DNA from 2 places in the Kocuria sp. ICS0012 genome. Region 1 is predicted to be linked to the other one. Evidence: predicted binding sites of a transcription regulator. Region 1 holds the regulator's gene; the other holds the start of a gene.
The links. The regulator HrcA, encoded in region 1, represses chaperone genes, less so after heat shock. The targets are predictions, from matches to a motif close to TTNGCACTCGNNNNNNNCGAGTGCNAA.

Region 1 (10,877 bases):
GTGAGACGTTCAGGACAGCGGCGACGTCGTCCGCGGCCAGCGCCCAGTTGGGGTTGTAGAACATCTGCGTGGCCGCGAGCTGCGTGCCGGAGGACGCGGTGCGCGCCTGGTCGTAGCCGGCGCGTTCGAGCACGCTCACGAGCTGGTGGTCCCGGCCCCCGGCGTCCGTGCGGTTGCTCACCGTGATCGGCACGAGCGACGGGTCCACGGCGGGGCCGATCGCGGTGGGCGATGCCGCCGGCTCCGTGGGGTGCGCGGCACTCGGCGCGGGGGTGGCGGTCTCCCCCACCGCGTGGGAGGGCCCGGGGGACGCCGACGGCGCGTCGCGGGCCTCCGTGACGGAGACGTCCCGACGCAGGGTCTCGAAGAGCCGCTCGGCGGGCTTCTCGTCCAGCTGCAACCGGTTGGGGTCCTGCGGGTAGGGCTCGGACGGCGCGGTCACGAACGCGATCCGGCCGGGATCGATGCCGTTGAGCGCACCGGCCATGCCCACGAGGGTGGGGATGGAGGTCAACCCCTGGTCCACGTGTAGGTTTTGGGTCATCACCTCGGCGATGTGGTAGAGCTGCGGGAGGTTGGTGAGCGTCCCGTCCGCCTGGATCTTGCGCGTGAGGGACGCCAGGAACGACTGCTGCGAGCGGATGCGGGCCTCGTCCCCACCGTTGCCGAACGCCGCGCGGGAACGCAGGAACGCGAGTGCCTGTTCGCCCTCCACGGAGGAGATCCCGGCGGGCAGACGCAGCCCGGACTTGGGGTCATCCACGGGTTCGTTGACGCACACCTGCACGCCGCCCACGGCGCTGGAGAGTTCCTTGACGGCGTTGAAGTCGGCGAGCATGAAGTGGTCGATGTTCACGCCGGTGAGTCGGTTGATCGCGGCCACGGTGCACCCAGGGCCGCCGTGTTCCACCGCACTGTTGAGCATCCCGGTTGTGGCCGGGTACACGGTGCCGCTCGTGGGGTCCGTGCACTGCGGGATCCTGACCAAGAGGTCCCGGGGAAAGGAGACCACGGTGACGGCGTCGCGGTTCTCGGTCACGTGCATGAGCATCATGACGTCGGTGCGGCCCTCGGCGTCGTCCTCGCTGCCGTATTCGCTGTTGCCCTGACCGTGGCGGGTGTCCGAGCCCATAATGAGGATGTCCAGGGGGCCGTCGTCCACGTTCTCGGCACCGTCGGAGAGGTTCAGGGGGCTCGAGGTGAGGTTGCCGGTCAGGCGCAGCGCGGCGATCCCGCCGATGCCGAGCACGGCCAGCAGCCCGAACACGGCCAGGATCACGGCGATCCTGCGTACCGAGGGGCGGTGGACATGGGCGCGGTGATGGCGTCCGGTCTGGCGCAGGTCGTACGCCTCGCCGTCGCGATTCGTGCGGCGGGCGGGGTGCGTGCTCCACGGCGCGCTCGTACGCGAACTCCGGCGGCTCCGGCGTGGTGCTGAGCTGGGATCCACCGGTGACGTCTCCTGGGGTCTCGGATCGGGGGGGCGTGCGGCCCTGACTGGTGGGTCAGGCTACGGCACCGGGTTGGCGTGTGGTGTGTGTCCGGTCAGAACCCGAGCTTGGACAGCTGTCGGGGGTCCCGTTGCCATTCCTTGGCGACCTTGACGTGCAGGTCCAGGTAGATCCGGGTGCCCAGTAGAGACTCGATCTGGGCTCGGGCGCGCGTCCCGATCTCGCGCAGTCGCGCACCGCGCTTGCCGATCACGATGGCCTTCTGGGAGTCCCGTTCCACGTACAGGCTCGCGTGGACGTCCAGCATGGGGTTGTCCGGTGAGCGGCCTTCACGTTCGGAGACCTCGTCCACGACCACGGCGAGCGAGTGGGGCAGTTCGTCCCGCACGCCCTCGAGCGCAGCCTCGCGGATGAGTTCGCCCATCATGGTGACCTCCGGCTCGTCGGTGAGGTCCCCTTCCGGGTACAGGGGCGGGGAGACGGGCATCAGCGACACGAGCAGCTCGGCGATCTCGTCCATCTGGAAGCCGTCCGCCGCGCTCACGGGGATCACGTGGGCCCATCCGGCCGGCGTGTCCTCGGTGCGCTGCGCGGCCGGGCGACCGCCGGTGCCCTTGGCGGACGGCGCCGCGTCGCGACGTCGTCGTCGTGCGTCGCGCTGGGCGCGCTCCTCGGTGACGACCTCGCGCCCGAGCTCGCTCACGGCCACGAGCTGTTCGGCGAGGCGCTGCTGGGGGACGAGGTCCGCCTTGGTCACGATCGCGACCACGGGGGTGCGCCCGACGGCGGCGACGACCTGCTGGGCGATGTACCGGTCCCCCGGGCCCACCTTCTGGTCCGCGGGCACGCAGAACCCGATCACGTCCACCTCACCCAGGGTCTGGGCCACGACGTCGTTGAGCCGCTGACCGAGCAGCGTGCGCGGACGGTGCAGGCCGGGGGTGTCCACGAGGATCAACTGACCGTCGGTGCGGTGCACGATCCCGCGGATGGTGTGCCGCGTGGTCTGCGGACGGTTGGACGTGATCGCGACCTTGCGCCCCACGAGCGCATTGGTCAGCGTGGACTTGCCCACGTTGGGCCGGCCCACGAACACGGCGAAACCGGCGCGGAAGTCAGCGGGCTGTTCAGTGGGCTGGGTCATCGCGGGTCCTCGGTCGTTCAGTCGGTGCGGGGGTCGGAGGCGGTGCGGCGCCTCACGTCATGGTCTCCACGGGCGCGTCCCGGCCCAGGAACTCCTCGAGCAGCGAGCGCTGGGCGGTGAACATGCGGGCGCGTTCGTCCTCGTGGGCGTGGTCGTGGCCCAGCAGGTGCAGCAGGGAGTGGGTGGTGAGCAGGCACAGTTCGTCCTGGGTGCTGTGGCCGGCGGCCGCGGCCTGGCGTTCGGCCACGGGTGGGCACAGTACGACGTCCCCGAGGACGCCCAGGCTAGGGTCGTCGGGGGTGCCCTCGCGCAGTTCGTCCATGGGGAAGGACATGACGTCGGTGGCTCCGGGCAGGTCCAGCCACTGTTCGTGCAGTTCGGCCATGCGAGTCTCGTCCACCACGGCGATGCTGACCTCGGTGTCGGGGTGCAGGTGCCAGCGGGTGAAGGCGAGGTCCACGAGGGCCTCGAGCTGGTCGGTGTCCACGGCGCGGTAGGCAGTGGGCAGCTCGGCCTGTTCGGCGGGGGTGTCCCAGGGCAGGTCGAAGGCCACGCTCACGGGGTGTCTCCCCCGGTGCGCTCGGACGACGCCGCTCGGCGTTCGTCCTTGCGGCGGGCTCGTTCCACGCGGTGGCGGTTGGTGGTGTCGAACCGGTCGTAGGCGGCCACGATCTCGCCCACGAGTTCGTGGCGCACCACGTCCGCGGAGGTCAGTTCGCAGAACGCGATGTCGTCGATCTTCCCGAGCACGTGTTGGACTTGGCGCAGTCCGGACTTGGTGGTCCCGGGCAGGTCCACCTGGGTCACGTCACCGGTGACCACGATCCGTGAGCCGAAGCCTAGACGGGTGAGGAACATCTTCATTTGTTCCGGGGTGGTGTTCTGGGCCTCGTCGAGGATCACGAAGGCGTCGTTGAGGGTGCGCCCGCGCATGTAGGCCAGCGGGGCGACCTCGATGGTCCCGGCCTCCATGAGCCGCGGAATGGACTCGGGGTCCATCATGTCGTGCAGGGCGTCGTAGAGGGGACGCAGGTAGGGGTCGATCTTGTCGTTGAGCGAACCCGGGAGGAAGCCCAGTCGCTCGCCGGCCTCCACCGCGGGACGCGTGAGAATGATCCGGTTGACCTCCTTGGCCTGCAGGGCGCGCACGGCCTTGGCCATGGCCAGGTACGTCTTGCCGGTACCGGCGGGCCCGATCCCGAAGACCACGGTGTGCTCGTCGATCGCGTCCACGTAGGTCTTCTGGTTCACGGTCTTGGGCCGGATGGTCTTGCCGCGGGTGGAGAGGATGCTCGTGGACAGCGCGCTCGACGGGCGCAGGTCCTGGGCGTCACGCATCATGCGGGCCACTCGCAGCACCGTGCGTTCGGTGATCTCGGTGCCGCGCAGCGCCATCGCGAGAAGTTCCTCGAGCAGGGAGGCGGCCAGGCGGGTGTCGATCACGGGCCCCTCGAGGGCCACGTCCAGGTCCCGCACGGTCATCCGCACGGCCGGGAACTGCTGCTCGAGCAGACGCAAGGTCGCGTCCCCGTGGCCCAAGGTCCGGACGGCGGTCTCCCGATCCGGTACGTGCACGGTGACGCGGGTTCGTTCGGTGGGCGGAGTGCTCAGTGCCTCGGTCCCTTCGGTTGGTTCGCTCATCGGGTCCAGCCTACCGGTGCGCGCGGACCCGGACCCGCCGGGACCGACGGGCTCGCGCGCCGCAGGTTGCAATCCAATAACGGTCCGCCCGGATCCACGTGCGACGTTAGCGCCCGTGGCTCCCGGTGGGTAAGTTGTGTAGCCGTGAAAAATCCCGCAGGAACGACCGAGCCGCAGCGTCGTCGCGCCACCGCGCCCGGCGGACTTCGGCGCGCCGCGACGGGGGCGCTCGCCGTGTCGCTCGCCGCGGTCGTGGCCTCGTGCGGGACCGCCGCCGACCGACCGGACCACAACTCCGAAGCCGCCCCCGGGATCGCCTCCGCGCCCATGAACACGGACACCGCGATGGAAGGCGTGGCCACCGAACAGGCCCCCGTGTACTGGGTGGGCACCGGGGACCAATCGCGCTACCTGTTCCGCGAGTTCCGCACCCCGACCTCCCAGGACACGACCGACCCCGTGGCCCAGGCGGCGCTCATGGTCACCTCGGCCACCCCCGCGGACCCGGACTACCGGTCCCTGTGGTCCGCCGTGGACACCGTGGGCACCTCCGTGTCCCCGGACGGAACCATCACCGTGGACCTGCCCGCCGCCGCGTTCGCCTCCCAACTCTCCCCGCAGGACGCGCGGGTTGCACTGCAGCAAATGGTGTACACGGTCTCCGCGGCGGCCGTGACCGCCGGGCTGTTGGACTCGTCCACGGCCAAGGAGGTGCGGGTCCTCGTGAACGGGCAGAGCGGGTACAAGGCCTTCGGAGCCGTGGAACTTAATGCCCCGCTCACGCGTGACTCCGCACTGGCCGCGCCCGTGTGGCTCGTGGACCCCCAGACCGGGGCGGAACCCAAGAGCCTCGTGACGGTCTTCGCCCGCGTGCTGCCCTCGGTGCGTGACGCCCGCTGGGAGGTGCTCGAGGACGACCGCGTCGTGCACAGTGGGAACATCGCACCCGCTTCCCCCGGCTCAGATCCGACCACGGGCACGGAACTACGCACGAGTGTCACGCTCGACCCCGGGACGTACACCGTGCGCGTGAGCGGCACGGACGATTCCGGCACCACCGTGTCCGACGATCACACGATCACGGTGCGCGCCGGGGACTGAGCCCTCCCCGTTGGGTCCCGGGTCAGTCCCAGAGCCCGAGCACCGCGTGCAGCGCGGCCAGTGCCGCGGGTCCCGCGGTGGACGATCGCATGACAGTGGTCCCCAGGCGCATCGGCTGAGCACCGGCGGCGCACAACGCCTCGAGCTCTCCGTCACCGATCCCTCCTTCCGGGCCCACGATCACCGCGATCCGGGGCCGATCGCCCCACCGGGTCACGTCCGGGGTGGACCAGCGTGGGCTCGCCGATTCATGCAGCACGAGCCACAGCATCTGGGGTTCCGCAGCGATCAGCCGGGCCAGACCCGCGGTGTCCACCCAGTCACCGCGTTCGGGCCAGCGGGCGCGCCGGGACTGCTTGGCCGCCGCGGCCAGGGTGGAGTCCCACTTGGCCATGAGTTTGGCCGCGCGGTCCGCGTGGACGCGCACGATGCTGCGTTCCGCCTGCCACGGGATCACCCGGGAGACCCCGAGTTCCGTGGCGGCCTCCACGGCCTGCAGGTCCCGGTCCCCCTTGGCAAGTGCCTGCACCAGCGTGAACTCCGGCTGCTGCGCGGCGTCGTGGTGGATCTCCTGGACGGTCACGCTCATCCGGTCCTTGGCCCCGGAGTCGAACGTGCACACCGCACGGGTGCCGTGCCCGTCCACGAGGTCCAGGGCCTCCCCCGCGCGCAGGCGCCGCACGGTCACCGCGTGCTTGGCCTCGGGACCCGCGACGTCCAGGACCTCCCCCGGGTGCGCCCGGGAGAGGTCCTCGGCGGGGACGTGGAAGACGGGGTTGGTCACAGGTCGTTGAACCGGTCCCGCAACCGGGAGAAGAACCCACCGGAGTGGTTGGTGTTCACGGTCGTACCGTCCGCTGCTTCCTCACCGCGCAGCTCGGCGAGTCGCTCGAGCAGTTCGCGCTGTTCGGAGGAGAGGTCCTTGGGGGTCTCCACCTCGAAGTGCACCTTGAGGTCCCCGCGGCCCTTGCCCCGCAGGTGGGTGACGCCCAAGTCGTCGAGCGTGACGGTCGCACCGGACTGGGTGCCGGGATCGACGTCCACCGTGCGAGCGCCGTCGAACGTCTCGAGGCTCACGGTGGTGCCGAGCGCGGCGGCGGTCATAGGGATACGCAGGCGGGCGTGGAGATCGTCGCCCTCGCGGAGGAAGGTGGGGTCCGGATCCACCTTGAGTTCCACGAAGAGGTCGCCGTTGGGTCCGCCGGCGGTGCCGGCCTCACCCTGGCCGCTCAGGCGGATGCGGTTGCCGGACTGGATGCCGGCGGGGATCTTCACGGTCAGGGGGCGGCGGTCGCGCACGCGGCCCTCGCCGTAGCACTCGTGGCACGGGCTCTCGATGACGGTGCCGAAGCCGTTGCACTGGGAGCACGGGGCCTGGGTGGTGACCATGCCCAGGATGGACTGGCGCTGGTACTGCATGTGGCCGGAGCCGCGGCACATGGTACACGTCACGGGGCTCGTGCCGGGCTGGCAGCACGTGCCCTGGCACGTGGGGCACACGACGGCGGTGTCCACCGTGATGTCCTTCTCCATGCCGAACACGGCGTCCTTGAGGGAGATCCGCACGTTGATCAGGGCGTCCTGGCCCTGGCGGGTGCGGGACTGGGGGCCGCGCTGGCCACCGGCTCCCGCGCCCTGGAAGAACGTCTCGAAGATGTCGGAGAAGCCGAAGCCCGTGCCGGGGAAGCCCCCGCCGAAGCCGGTGTCCGTGCCGTTCTCGTTGCCTGTGGCGTCGTAGACACGACGCTTGTCCGGGTCGGAGAGGACGTCATTGGCGTGGGAGACGCGCTTGAACTCCTCGGCGGCCTCGGGTGAGGGGTTCACGTCCGGGTGGAGTTTGCGGGCCTTCTTGCGGTAGGCGCGCTTGATCTCTTCGGCGCTGGCGTCCCGGCTCACGCCGAGGGTTTCGTAGTGATCGCTCACGATGTCGTCGTTTCTTCTTTCGTCGGTTCTACGGTTCTACGGTCGAGCGGGGCGGGCGGCGCTCACGTGCGCTCAGCCCCCAGGTTCTTGGACAGGTAGCGGGCCACCGCGCGCACGGAGGCCATGGTCGTGGGGTAGTCCATGCGTGTGGGCCCCACGACTCCCACCTTGGACGCGGCGTGCGGACCGTAACCCGTGGCCACCACGGACGCCTCCGCCAGGGGGTCGTCGCTGTGGTCGGAGCCGATGCGCACCGCGACCCCGCGTTCGTCCTGCTGCATCTCGGACAACAATCGCAGCATGGCCACTTGTTCCTCAAGCGCCTCGAGCACCGGGGAGATGCTCTGCGGGAAGTCCCCGCTGAAGCGCGCGAGGTTCGCGGTCCCGGCCATCACCAAGCGGTGTTCGTCCGACACCGCTGCGAGCACCGCGAGCGCCCCGGTCACCGCGGTCCCGGCGTCGCGCAGTTCCTCGGGCAGGACCGGGGGCAGGGTCACGGCGGCGTCGGGGACGTCTTCCACGGGCGTGCCGAGCAGGCGTGCGAGCACGTGGGCGCGCAGCTCCAGCAGCTGGGCCTCGGTCAGGGTGACGGGCAGTTCCACGGTGCGTTGGGCCACGCGTCCGGTGGTGGGGATCAGGATCACGAGCACGCGGGCGTCCCCCACGTCCACGAGTTCCACGTGGCGCACGGTGATCCCGGTGCGCACGGGATACTGGATCACGGCCACCTGGTGGGTGAGCTGGGCGAGCAGGCGCACGGTGCGCTCCATGATGTCGTCCAGGTCCTGGGCGCCGTCCATGAACACCTGGATCGCGCGGCGCTGGGCGGAGGTGAGGGGCTCCAGGGCTGCGATCTGATTGACGAACTCGCGATAACCTCGGTCCGTGGGGATCCGACCCGAGCTCGTGTGCGGTGCCACGATCAGCCCGTCCTCCTCGAGGGCGGCCATGTCGTTGCGCACCGTGGCGGAGGAGACGGGTAAACGGTGGCGTTCCACGAGCGCCTTGGACCCCACGGGTTCACGCGAATGGACGTAGTCCTCCACGATGGCGCGCAGGATCTGCGCTCGGCGCGGATGCTCCATGTGTCTCACCTCCCGTTGCTGGCAATTCTGGCACTCAAGAGTTCACAGTGCTAATCCTGGCAGTCAAGGGCCCGTGGGTCAGGGGCCGATTTTGATACGCTCGCGGCTGATTCGCCTGCCCGGCGGCGCGCTCGCGCCGCGGCACGACGTGGAGGAGTCGCCCGTGAACGCATCCGGCTGGTCCTGGGGTCCCCAGGACCTAGGCAGTCCCGACGTCGCCCGCACCGGTCCCGTCTCCCGGGACGTCCCCGTGGCCCGGGACATGGTGCTCGAGGACGTGGAGACCGGGTGGGTGGGGGCCGTCGTGGGCGTGGAGACCATCGGCGGGATGCGCGTGGTGGGTCTGGAGGACCGGCACGGGCGCGTGAAGTCCTTCCCCCTGGGCCCGGGCTTCCTCCTGGACGGCGAACCCGTGCGGCTGGGCCCGCCCGAGACCCGCAGCGCCCCGGCCAAGCCCCGGATCACGCGTTCGGGGTCGGTCGAGGTCGAGAACTTGCGCGCGTCCGTGGCCAAGGAGTCGCGTGTGTGGGTCGAGGGGTACCACGACGCCGAGCTCGTGGCCAAGGTGTGGGGCCACGACCTCGCGGTCGAGGGCACCGTGGTGGAACCCCTGCACGGGATCGACGACCTCCCCTCAGCCATCGCCGAGTTCCACCCCGGCCCGCAGCGCCGGCTCGGGATCCTAGTGGACCACCTGGTCGCGGGCTCCAAGGAGTCCAGGATCGCCCAGGAGGCGCTCGCGGTCCCGGGTGCCCGGGACAATGTGCTCATCCTCGGACACCCCTACGTGGACATCTGGCAGGCCGTGAAGCCCAGCGCCCTGGGGATCCGGGAGTGGCCCGTGATCCCGCGCGGGGTGGATTGGAAGACCGGGATGGCACGCGCGCTGGGCCTACCGCACCGCACACCCCAGGACGTGGGGCGGGCGTGGCAGGCGATCCTTGCACGAGTGAACACGTACGCAGACCTCGAACCGGCCCTGCTGGGCCGCGTGGAGGAGCTCATCGACTTCCTCACCGCCCCGGACGCCGCCGATTCCTGACCCGGGCTGCGCCTGACCTGCGGTGACCCACGACGTCGACGGCGCTCACAGCCGGTGGTCTACGGCTTCGGTGACCCGCGTTAGCGGTAACCCTCAGCGTCGGTGACGCCTGGTGCCGTCGTCCGGCGCGAGCCACGCGGGAACGACCGTAGGATGGGAGCACCGGCGTCCACCGACCCGGATGGCTACCGCCCGTGAAAGGCACACCCGCTCGTGACTGACGCTGCTCCCTCCCCCTCCACTCGCTCCGCCGAGACTCCGTTCGAGTCCGTGGCCCCCGTGGCGCAACCCCTGGACGTGTCCCAGGACCGGCAGTGGGCCACCCTCGCCCACCTGGGTGGCGTGGTGGGCGTACTGCCCAGCTACATGATCCACCGGGTGTTCAAGGACCGCGGTCCCTTCACCGCTCAGGAATCCCGGGAAGCCGCCAACTACACCATGCTGCCCACCCTGGTGATCCTCGCGGGCATCGTGCTCTCACTCATCCCGTTCATCGGATGGCTCTTCTCGGTCATCGCCGCCGTGACCTGGCTGTTCCTGGCCATCACCTCCGTGCGCGCGGGCGTGACGGTCAACCGCGGCGAACCGCACCAGTACCGGTTCAACACCCACCTCTACGACAAGTTCGCGGCCCGCAACTCCTGACACGGTCACCAGTCGAGCAAGCGGCGCGTCACGGCGTCGGCCATCAGACGCCCCGCGTCCGTGAGGACCGCGGACCCGCGGAGGGCGGCGGCGCCGTCCAGCCAGCCGTCGGCGATCAATCCGGCCACCGCGTGCCGCCCCTCCGGGCGCAGCCCCTCGAGCGGGATTCCCTCACGGATCCTGATCCCGAGCATCACGTGTTCCACGTACTGCGTCTCGCCATCCAAGGTCTCGCGGCCCACGGCCGGTGAGTCACCCCGGCGCACGGCGGCCGTGTAGGGCAACGGGTGCTTGAGATTCCACCAGCGCACGCCGTCACTGTGTGAGTGCGCCCCCGGGCCGATCCCCCACCAGTCCTGATTGCGCCAGTACGCGAGGTTGTGCACGCTGCGGTTCTGCACCGCGCTGCGCCCGTGGGCCGCGCGGGACCAGTTGGACACCTCGTACCACTCGAACCCGGCCTCGCACAGCAGCGCGTCCGCGAGCGTGTACTTCTCCGCCTGGTCGTCCGGATCCACGTCCGGCACCTCACCGCGGCGGATCTGGGCGGCCAGCTTGGTGCCGTCCTCGATGATCAGGGAGTACGCGGAGACGTGGTCGGGGTCCATGGCCAGCGCGGCCTCCAACGAGGTGCGCCAGTCGGCCACGCTCTCCCCCGGTGTACCGTAGATCAGGTCCACGCTCGCGCCCAGTCCGCGGTCCTTGGCCCAGCCGACGGCGCGCGGGACGTTCGCCGGCGTGTGCGTGCGTTCCAGCACGCGCAGCACGTGGGGCACCGCGGACTGCATCCCGAAGGACACCCGGGTAACCCCGGCCGCGGCGAGCACGTCGAATGTCTCCTCGCT
Region 2 (10,877 bases), on a different contig from region 1:
CGCGTTCCAGACCGCCGCGAACAACCGGATCATCACGCCGTCGATCATGGGTTTCGAGTCCCTGTACGTGCTCATCCAGACCTCGGCGGTCTACTTCCTGGGTGCGGTGGGGGTCAGTGCGGTGCAGGGGCTGCCGCAGTACGCCCTGCAGGTGAGCCTCATGATCGTGTTCGCGCTGGGGCTCTACGGCTGGTTGCTCTCGGGCAAGTACGCCAACGTGCAGGTGATGCTGCTGATCGGCATCGTCCTGGGCGGCGGGCTCGGCGCGGTGTCCACCTTCATGCAGCGCTTGCTCTCACCGAGCGAGTTCGACGTGCTCAGCGCCCGCTTGTTCGGCTCGGTGGCCAACGCGGATCCCGGGTACTTCCCGCTGGCCGTGCCGCTGTGCGTGGTGGCCACGGTGGCTCTGTACGTGCACTCCCGCACGCTCAACGTCATGGCCATGGGGCGGGACGTGGCCACGAACCTGGGCATGGACCACCGCCGGGAGCTGCTGCTCACCCTGTTCTGGGTGTCCATTCTGATGGCGGTCTCCACGTCCCTGATCGGGCCCATGACGTTCCTGGGGTTCCTCGTGGCGATCCTGGCGTACCAGTTCGCGGACACCCACGACCACCGCTACGTGTTCCCCATGGCCGCGCTGATCGGTTTCGCGGTGCTGTCCGGGGCCTATTTCGTCCTGAAGAACATCTTCTACGCGGAGGGCGCTGTGTCCATCATCATCGAGCTGGTGGGTGGCAGTGTCTTCCTCTTCGTGATCCTGAGGAGGGGCAGACTGTGATCCAGTTGACCGGACTGGTCAAGGAGTACGGCACGGACATGGCGATCGGGCCGGTGGATCTGCAGATCCCCGCCGGTGGCGTGACCGCGCTCGTGGGGCCCAACGGCGCGGGGAAGTCCACGCTGTTGACCATGATGGGTCACCTGCTGGGTCCCGAGGCCGGCACCGTGGAGATCGGCGGTCACGACGTGAGCAGGACGCCGCCGCGCGAACTCGCCAAGGTGGTCTCCACGCTGCGCCAGGAGAACCACTTCACCGCGCGGCTCACCGTGCGCCAGCTCGTGGCGCTGGGTCGCTTCCCCTATACGCGTGGGCGGATCACCCGGGACGACGAGCGGATCATCTCCGAGTCGATCGACTTCTTCGACCTGGGACCCCTGCAGAACCGTTACCTGGACCAGCTCTCGGGCGGTCAGCGCCAGCGCGCCTACGTGGCCATGGTGCTGTGCCAGGACACCGAGTACCTCCTGCTGGACGAGCCCCTGAACAACCTGGACATGCGCCACTCGGTGCACATGATGCATCACTTGCGCCGCGTCGCGGACGAGCTCGGACGCACCGTGCTGATCGTGCTGCACGACATCAACTTCGCGAGCCACTACTCGGACTGGATCTGCGCCGTGAAGGACGGTCGCGTGGTGGAGTTCGGCCCGCCCGAGCAGATCATGACGGACGAGACCCTCACGCGCGTGTTCGACACCCCGGTCACGTGCCACGACGGTCCCCACGGACGGCTCGCGGTCTACTACTGACGCGGCACGCAGGGCTCTCCGGCCACTCCTGACGCGGCTCGGACGGCTCGCCGGCCACTACTGACGCGGCCGCGGGGAGGCTGGGGACAGCGGCGTCGTACCCGCGGATTGCGCCCAGAGGCGAGCGTGGCGGGCGCGCCTTGACCGCGTGCGGCCCGTCTCCCTACAGTGATGATTAGCACTCTCATGGTGAGGGTGCTAAAGGCCAGGCGCTCAATCGGCACCGCGACGACGGTTGGCACGCCAACTGGCCTGTGGCGGACGCGGTCATGGGACCCCATGACACGGCGCGTTCGCACACCGTCTCACACGCCTAGAAGAAAGGGAGAGATCGTGTCGGTCTCCATCAAGCCTCTCGAGGATCGCATCGTGGTTCAGCCGCTGGCCGCTGAACAGACCACCGCTTCCGGTCTGGTCATCCCGGACACCGCCAAGGAGAAGCCGCAGGAAGGCACCGTCCTGGCCGTGGGTCCGGGCCGCGTGGACGACAAGGGCAACCGCATCCCCGTGGACGTCAAGGAGGGTGACGTGGTCATCTTCTCCAAGTACGGCGGGACCGAGGTCAAGTACAACGGCGAGGAGTACCTGGTGCTCCCCGCGCGCGACGTGCTGGCCGTCATCGAGAAGTAATCCCCGCAACGACTTTCGTGCGCGGTGCCCGGACGTTCGCCCGAGAACGGGCCACGCGGGCACCGCGCCGTCATTTCCACACCCTTCTCGTTTCGTAAGGAGCACACATGCCCAAGCAGTTGGTGTTCAACGACGCCGCTCGCAAAGCGCTCGAATCCGGTGTCAACCGACTGGCCGACACCGTCAAGGTCACGCTGGGCCCCCGCGGGCGCAACGTGGTCCTGGACAAGAAGTGGGGCGCACCCACCATCACGAACGACGGCGTGACTATCGCCCGTGAGGTGGAGCTCGAGGATCCGTACGAGAACCTCGGCGCCCAGCTGGCCAAGGAAGTGGCCACCAAGACCAATGACGTCGCCGGTGACGGCACCACCACGGCGACCGTCCTCGCGCAGGCCATCGTCAAGGAGGGTCTGCGCAACGTGGCCGCCGGAGCGGCCCCGGGCGACATCAAGCGCGGCGTGGAAGCTGCCGTGGCCACCGTGGCCCAGCGTCTGCTCGACAACGCCCGCCCCGTGGAGGGCAAGGACGTGGCCCACGTGGCTGCGATCTCCGCGCAGTCCATGGAGATCGGCGAACTGATCGCCCGCGCCTTCGAGACCGTGGGCACGGACGGTGTGATCACCATCGAGGACGGTTCCTCCACCGAGGTGGAGCTGGACGTCACCGAGGGCATGCAGTTCGACAAGGGCTACCTGTCCCCGTCCTTCGTCACGGACCCGGAGCGCCAGGAAGCCGTCCTGGACGACACCTTCGTGCTGCTGTTCCAGGGCAAGATCTCCTCGGTCCAGGACCTCATGCCCGTGCTCGAGAAGGTGCTGCAGGCCAAGAAGCCGCTGACCATCATCGCCGAGGACGTCGAGGGCGAGGCCCTGTCCACCCTGGTGGTCAACAAGCTGCGCGGCACGCTCGACGTCGTGGCCCTGAAGGCCCCCGGTTTCGGTGACCGCCGCAAGGCGATCATGCAGGACCTGGCCGTGCTCACGGATGCGACCGTGATCACCCCCGAGCTCGGCATCTCGCTCGAGGGCGTGGACGTGTCCCAGCTGGGCAACGCCCGCCGGATCACCGTGACCAAGAACCAGACCACGCTCGTGGACGGTGCGGGCTCCTCGGAGGCCGTGGCCGAGCGTGTGGCGGAGATCAAGGCGGAGATCGCCCGCACGGACTCCGAGTGGGACCGTGAGAAGCTCCAGGAGCGCCTCGCGCGCCTGGCCGGTGGCATCTCGGTGATCAAGGTCGGTGCCGCGACCGAGGTCGAGCAGAAGGAACGCAAGCACCGCATCGAGGACGCCGTGTCCTCGACCCGCGCGGCCCTCGAGGAGGGCATCGTGGCCGGCGGCGGTTCCGCGCTGGTCCACGCTTCTAAGGCGCTCGACGGCACGGACCTCGGTCTGACCGGGGACGCGGCTACGGCCGTGACCATCGTGCGGCGCGCCCTGACCCAGCCCCTGCGCTGGATCGCGGAGAACGCGGGCCAGGACGGCAACGTCGTCGCGGCGCGTGTGGCGGACCTCGAGCCCGGCAACGGCTACAACGCCCTGACGGACGAGTACGAGGACCTGCTCGCCGCGGGCATCATCGACCCCGTCAAGGTCACCCGTTCCGCTCTGCAGAACGCGGCGTCCATCGCGGCGCTCGTGCTCACCACGGAGACCCTCGTGGCGGAGAAGCAGGACGACGAGGACTGAGTCCTCCCGATCCTTCCGGGAATCGCTGAATGGCCGGCGGCCCGCCCCTTTCGGGGGGTGGGCCGCCGGTCGTCTGTGGTGCTGCGACCGGCGACGGTGCTCGACGTCTGCCCCCGCGCGACCGGGTGGCTCAACCCGCAGGCCATGCGCGCTGCCCACCTACGGAGACGGGTCGGGGCGGAACCGGGTGCGATGTGATCGGTGCGCCCCGCTGCGTTTAGGCTGACCAGATGCGCATTCCCCCAGCCTTGGATCCCGTTGCCGGTTCATCCCCGCTCCCGGTGGGGCAGCGACCCCGGTGGGCTGCCGGATCCTCCTCCGCGCAACGGGTGCAGCGGTACTCGGGGTTCCGCCCGGAGGTGCAGGGGTTGCGGGCGATCGCGGTGCTGCTCGTGGTCGTCTATCACGTGTTCATGGGCCGGGTGTCCGGTGGTGTGGACGTCTTCCTGCTGATCTCGGCGTTCTTCATGACCCTGTCGTTCGTGCGTCGGATCGAGGGCGGGCGGCCTCTGGGGCTGGGCCGGTACTGGCTGCACACGTTCAAACGCCTGCTGCCCCTGGCCACGGTGATCATCCTGTTCACCCTGGCGCTCATCTGGCTCGTGTTCCCGCGCACGGACGTCGCGGAGTTCCGGTCCCAGGGCGTGGCCTCGATCCTGTACCTGGAGAACTGGGCCCTGGCGGCGAACGAGGTCAACTACTATGCGGCGGACCACTCGACCGCCTCTCCCTTTCAGCACTTCTGGTCCCTGTCCGTCCAGGGCCAGGTGTTCCTGGTGTGGCCGCTCATTTTCGCGCTCGCGTGGTTCGTCAAACGGCGCACGGGGCGTAACAGCATCCCCGTGCTGGCCGTGTGCTTCGGTCTCGTGTTCGCCGCCTCGCTCGCGTTCTCGGTGGTGACGACGGCGACCCGGCAGGGGTTCGCGTACTTCGACACCCGTGCCCGACTGTGGGAGTTCGCGCTGGGGTCGCTCATCGCGCTCGCGATCCCGTACCTGCACCCGGGCCGCGTGCTGCGCGTGGTGCTGGGCTGGCTCGGTTTCGTGAGCATGGTCCTGGTGGGCATCCTCGTGGACGTGCAGGGCGCGTTCCCGGGTTGGATCGCGTTGTGGCCGCTGCTGTCGGCGGCGGCGATCATCGTGGCCGGGCAGACGGGATCGCCGATCGGTTTCGACCGGTTCCTCTCGTGGGGTCCCATCGTGCGACTGGGGGATGCGGCGTACGCGCTCTACCTCGTGCACTGGCCGCTGCTGATCTCCTACCTGGTGCTCCGGGAGCGCCCCGAGGCGGGGCCCCGGTCCGGTGTGGCGCTCGTGGTGCTCTCAGTCGTACTGGCACTGCTGTTGACCCGGTGGATCGAGACCCCGTTGAAGCGGTGGGCGTGGCCCGAGGCCCGGAAATGGCGCATGGGCCTCGTGATCGTGGTGTGCATGGGACTCGTGGTCGCGACCGCGGGGGCCTGGAGCGCCGTCGAACGTCACCGCACGCAACAGCTCACGTGGAACGCGGCCGAGAACAACCCGGGCGCGGTGTCCCTGCTGCCCGGCTTCCAGTTCGCGGGGGACCCGGAAGCAGCCACGCTGCCGCTGCCCGAGGACCTGTCCCGTAGCGCGGCGGAGCTGGGCGGCGCATGCCCCGAGGACATCGAGCTGCCCGAGCAGTTCCGGCAGTTCTGCCACGAGACCAGGGCCGCGGAGAGCCCCACCGAGACTGTGCTCGTCACGGGTAACAGCCACACGCAGCACTGGCTACCGGCCATCACGGCCCTGGCCGAGGCGAACAACTGGCGGGTCGTGAACTACATCCAGCCCGGGTGCTACTACACCGTGGCCGGGGAGCAACCCCCGTTCGAGACGTGCGACCGATGGTTCGAGGGAACGCAGCCCATGGTGGACGCCGTGCACCCCGGTCTCATGTTCGTCCAGGGAACCTTCACCAACGTGGACGGGGAGTTCTGGAAGGCCGGCCTGGAGACCCGGGTGCGGGATCTCGTCTCCCAGGGCATCGACGTGGTGGGCATCCGCGACGTCCCCCGCTTCTCGCAGTCACCGTCCGAGTGCGCTGTGGAGAACGGGGAGGACGCCCCGCAGTGCGTGGGCACCCACCCCATGCTGGGCACCGAGGACCCGCAGCAGACCCTTGCGGATGTGCTGCCCGGGTTCTCGGCCGTGGACATGACGGACGTGATCTGCCCGCGCGAGCAGTGCCACCCCGTGATCGGCAACGTGTACGTGTACCTGGACGACGACCACATCACGGGCATGTACTCGGCCACGACCGCGCCGATCTTCGCAGAGCGCACCGCGGAGGCGATGAGCGCGGACGGTGGAGCGGGTCTCGACGCGCCCCGCTGAGTCCCGCCTGCCACCCGACTGGGGGAAACGTCTACGATGGCCTGCGTGCTTCCCCGTGACGAGACCTCAGCCACCGCTGCGCCGTCCTCGGCGCCCGCGCCCTGGGGGAACGTCTCCTCCGCCGGGGCACCGACCGCGTCCGCGTCCCCGGGATCCTCGGATGCCGCGGCCCGTGTGGCCCGGTTCTCGGGGTTCCGCCCCGAGGTGCAGGGGCTGCGGGCCGTGGCCGTGCTCCTGGTGGTCGTCTACCACGTGTTCATGGGCCGGGTGTCCGGTGGTGTGGACGTCTTCCTGTTCATCTCCGCGTTCTTCATGACCCTCTCGTTCGTCCGCAAGCTCGAGGGCGGGCGTCCCCTGGCGCTGGGCCGCTACTGGCTCCACACCTTCAAGCGGCTGCTGCCGCTGGCGACCGTGGTCATCCTGGCCACGCTGTTCCTCGTGTGGTGGCTGTACCCCGCACAGGACGTGGCGGACTTCCGTTTTCAGGGCGTGGCCTCGATCCTGTACTTCGAGAACTGGACGCTCGCTTTCAACGCGGTGGACTACTACGCGGCGGACCACTCCTCGGCCTCGCCGTTCCAGCACTTCTGGTCCCTCTCGGTCCAGGGGCAGGTCTTCCTGCTGTGGCCGCTGATCTTCGGCCTGGCGTGGCTGGACAAGCGCCGGACGGGCCACAGCAGCGTCCCCGTTCTGGCCGCATGCTTCGGGCTGGTGTTCGCGGCCTCGCTGGCCTTCTCGGTGCTCTCCACGGCCACGCACCAGGAGTTCGCGTACTTCGACACCAGGGCCCGGCTGTGGGAGTTCGCCCTGGGGTCCCTGGTGGCGCTCGCCATTCCCTATGTGAAGCTTCCCCGTGCGGTGCGGCTGGTCCTGGGGTGGGGAGGTTTTGTGAGCATGGTCCTTGTTGGCATTCTCGTGGATGTGCAGGGCGCATTCCCCGGGTGGATCGCGCTGTGGCCGCTGCTGTCGGCGGCGGCGATCATCGTGGCGGGGCAGTCCGGTTTGCCGGTCGGGGTCGACAGGTTCCTCTCGTGGGCCCCGGTGGTGAAGATGGGCGACGCCGCCTACGCGCTCTACCTCGTCCACTGGCCGCTGCTGATTACCTACCTGGTGGTCCGGGAGCGGCCTGTGGCGGGGCCGCGCTCGGGTGTGGCGCTCGTGGTGGTCTCGATCGTGCTGGCGCTGCTGCTGACGAAGTTCGTGGAGAACCCGTTGAAGCGGTGGAAGTGGCCGGAGGCGAGGAACTGGCGGCTCGCTCTGGTCATTGTGATCTGCATGGGTCTGGTGCTGGCGAGCGCCGGCACGTGGTCTGCGGTGGAGCGTCACCGCACGGCCCAGCTCGAGGCGCGGGCTGAACTCAACAACCCGGGGGCTCGGGTGCTGGAACCCGGCTACGAGTTCACGGGGGACGAGAACGCGCCCGTACTGCCTGCCTCGATGCAGGACCAGTGGGTGGGACTGCCCCGCGCCTGCGAGGGAGAGTACAAGAGTGCAAACCGAACGGCCCAGGGTTTCTGTCGGCAGGCGGAGAAGGTGGAGAACCCGACCAAGGTGGTGGCCGTTGTTGGCAACTCCCACATGGAGCAGTACATGGGCGCGGTGATCCCGGTGGCGGAGGAGGAGAACTGGCAGCTGATCTCGGTGCTGCAACCCGGGTGCGGCTTCGGGGTGGAGGGTCAGTCGAGCACGTGCCGCGATGGAAACGAGGCCGTCATGGACTACCTCGAGGTCCTGAAACCGGACGTTGTGATGACCACTTCCACCCGCTCGGAGCTCATGGACGGGGGCGCCGAGCACGTGGTGAGCGGGCTCGAGGAGCTCACCCAGGACCTTACGGAGCAGGGCAGCATAGTGGTGGGATTCCGGGACAACCCCCGGCTGGACTTCGACCCCACCCGCTGCATCGCGGAGAAGGGCCGGGACGACGAATCCTGCCGAGTTGCACGGCAGACCGTTCTCGGGGACACGGATCCCGCCTCGAGCCTAGACAGCATTCCGGGCTTCGTGGGGATCGACCCCACAAACCTGATCTGTCCGGTGGACGTGTGTGCACCCGTGATCGGCAATGTGGCTGTGTGGCTCGACTCGCACCACCTCACGTGGGACTACACGCGCAGCATGGCCCCGCTGTTGCACGACACCCTGGTCCGCGCGGTCCAGGTCACACCGGGGGTGGCCGCGGAGTGAGCCCTCGGCGCGCGCCGTAGACTGGTGGGGACATTCTCGCGTGAAAGGGATTATTCGTGTCTGAACCCGTGCCCACGGCCCTCATGGACGACCCGTTCGGCTTCACCGGACTGACCTACGACGACGTGCTGTTGCTTCCCGGCAACACGGACGTGATCCCGTCGGAGGCCTCCACCAGGACTCGCTTGTCCCGCAGGATCACGCTGGAGGCTCCCGTGCTCTCCGCCGCGATGGACACCGTCACGGAATCGGCCATGGCCATCTCCATGGCCCGCCAGGGCGGACTCGGCGTGATCCACCGCAACCTGTCCATCCAGGACCAGGCGGATCACGTGGACCGCGTCAAGCGCAGCGAGTCCGGGATGATCACCAACCCGGTCACGGTATCCCCGGAAGCCACGCTCGCGGAACTGGACCGGTTGTGCGGCTACTACAAGGTCTCCGGTCTGCCCGTGGTGGACGAGTCCCAGAAGCTGCTCGGGATCATCACCAACCGGGACACCCGCTACCTGCCCGAGAGCGATTTCGAGACCCGGCTCGTGCGGGACGTGATGACCCCCATGCCGCTCGTCACCGGCAAGGTGGGGATGAGCAAGGACGAGGCGCACGCGCTGCTCGCGAAGCACAAGATCGAGAAGCTGCCGCTCGTGGACGACCAGGACCGGCTGACCGGGCTGATCACGGTCAAGGACTTCACCAAGGCCGAGCAGTACCCGCTGGCCACCAAGGACGACGAGGGCCGGTTGCGCGTGGGTGCCGCCGTGGGCTTCTTCGGCGACGGCTACGAGCGCGCCATGGCGCTCGTGGAGGCCGGGGTGGACGCCCTGTTCATCGACACCGCCAACGGTCACTCCCAGGGCGTGCTGGACATGATCGCCCGGCTCAAGAAGGACTCTGCCGCCGCCCACGTGGACATCATCGGTGGGCAGGCCGCGACCCGCGCGGGCGCCCAGGCGATCGTGGACGCCGGCGCGGACGCCGTGAAGGTGGGTGTGGGTCCGGGTTCCATCTGCACGACCCGCGTGATCGCGGGCGTGGGCGTCCCGCAGATCACCGCGATCAACGAGGCCGCCCAGGTCACCATCCCCGCGGGCGTGCCGCTGATCGCCGACGGCGGGCTGCAGTTCTCTGGGGACATCGGCAAGGCCCTCGTGGCCGGTGCGGACTCCGTGATGCTCGGCTCCCTGCTGGCCGGTTGCGACGAGTCCCCCGGGGAACTCGTGTTCGTGGGCGGCAAGCAGTTCAAGGCGTACCGCGGTATGGGCTCGCTCGGGGCCATGCAGTCGCGCGGCAAGAACACGTCCTACTCCAAGGACCGCTACTTCCAGGCGGACGTGGCCGACGACCAGAAGCTCATCCCCGAGGGCATCGAGGGCCAGGTGCCCTATCGCGGGCCACTCGCGTCCGTGCTGCACCAGTTGGACGGTGGGCTGCGCCAGACCATGTTCTACGTGGGCGCGCACAGCATCGAGGAGCTCAAGCACAAGGGGCGGTTCGTGCGGATCACGCCGGCCGGGCTCAAGGAGTCCCACCCGCACGACATCACCATGACGGTGGAAGCCCCCAACTACAAGCGCTGATCGCGCCAGCCCCCGCGCTCTCCGCGCGGTGAAAGGATCCCTCGTGAGTTACGACATCGAAATCGGGCGCTCCAAGCGGGCACGCCGCACGTTCAGCCTGGACGAGATCGCCCTGGTGCCCTCCCGACGCACGCGCGACCCGCAGGACGTGAGCACCTCGTGGCAGATCGACGCCTACAACTTCGACATCCCCGTGGTGGGTGCGCCCATGGACTCCGTGATGTCCCCGGCCACGGCGATCGCCCTGGGCCGCTGCGGCGGTCTGGGCGTGCTGGACCTCGAGGGCCTGTGGGCCCGCTACGAGGACCCGCAGCCCGTCCTGGACGAGATCGCGGACCTCAGCTCTGAAAACCTGCCGCAGGCCACGCGGCGGATGCAGGAGCTGTACTCCGCCCCGATCCAGCCCGAGTTGATCAAGGCCCGGTTGGCCGAGATCCGCGAGTCCGGGGTGATCGTCTCCGGCTCCCTGTCCCCGCAGCGCGTCGTGGAGCACTACCGCACCGTGCTCGAGGCGGGCGTGGACCTGTTCGTGATCCGCGGCACCACGGTCTCCGCCGAGCACGTCTCGCGCACCCAGGAGCCCCTGGACCTCAAGAAGTTCATCTATGACCTGGACGTTCCCGTGATCGTGGGCGGCGCCGCGGGCTACACCCCGGCCCTGCACCTCATGCGCACAGGTGCGGCGGGCGTGCTCGTGGGCTTCGGGGGCGGCGCATCCCTGCGCACCGAATCCATCCTGGGCATCCACGCCGCCATGGCCTCGGCCATCTCCGACGTCGCCGCGGCCCGCCGCGACTACCTCGACGAGTCGGGCGGTCGGTACGTCCACGTGATCGCCGACGGCGGTCTGGGCACCTCGGGTGACATCGTCAAGGCCATCGCCATGGGCGCCGACGCCGTGA

Region 2: a site for HrcA is predicted at 1,709-1,735, ahead of groES (co-chaperone GroES). Genes of this name have one in related genera too.

Annotation. Positions count from the first base shown of each region.
Region 1 covers NZ_LZMM01000031.1:5,151-16,027, forward strand. Annotated here, with positions in the region: gene A5728_RS04165 (LCP family protein) at 1-1,450, opposite strand, end outside; gene A5728_RS04170 (GTPase Era) at 1,546-2,595, opposite strand; gene ybeY (rRNA maturation RNase YbeY) at 2,648-3,103, opposite strand; gene A5728_RS04180 (PhoH family protein) at 3,151-4,236, opposite strand; gene A5728_RS04185 (GerMN domain-containing protein) at 4,381-5,337, shown strand; gene A5728_RS04190 (16S rRNA (uracil(1498)-N(3))-methyltransferase) at 5,360-6,121, opposite strand; gene dnaJ (molecular chaperone DnaJ) at 6,118-7,260, opposite strand; gene hrcA (heat-inducible transcriptional repressor HrcA) at 7,323-8,345, opposite strand; gene A5728_RS04205 (DUF3097 domain-containing protein) at 8,509-9,387, shown strand; gene A5728_RS04210 (DUF4870 domain-containing protein) at 9,601-10,032, shown strand; gene hemW (radical SAM family heme chaperone HemW) at 10,038-10,877, opposite strand, start outside.
Region 2 covers NZ_LZMM01000077.1:64,767-75,643, reverse strand. Annotated here, with positions in the region: gene A5728_RS12250 (iron chelate uptake ABC transporter family permease subunit) at 1-781, shown strand, start outside; gene A5728_RS12245 (ABC transporter ATP-binding protein) at 778-1,533, shown strand; gene groES (co-chaperone GroES) at 1,867-2,163, shown strand; gene groL (chaperonin GroEL) at 2,271-3,854, shown strand; gene A5728_RS12230 (acyltransferase family protein) at 4,085-6,208, shown strand; gene A5728_RS12225 (acyltransferase family protein) at 6,254-8,395, shown strand; gene guaB (IMP dehydrogenase) at 8,479-9,975, shown strand; gene A5728_RS12215 (GuaB3 family IMP dehydrogenase-related protein) at 10,019-10,877, shown strand, end outside.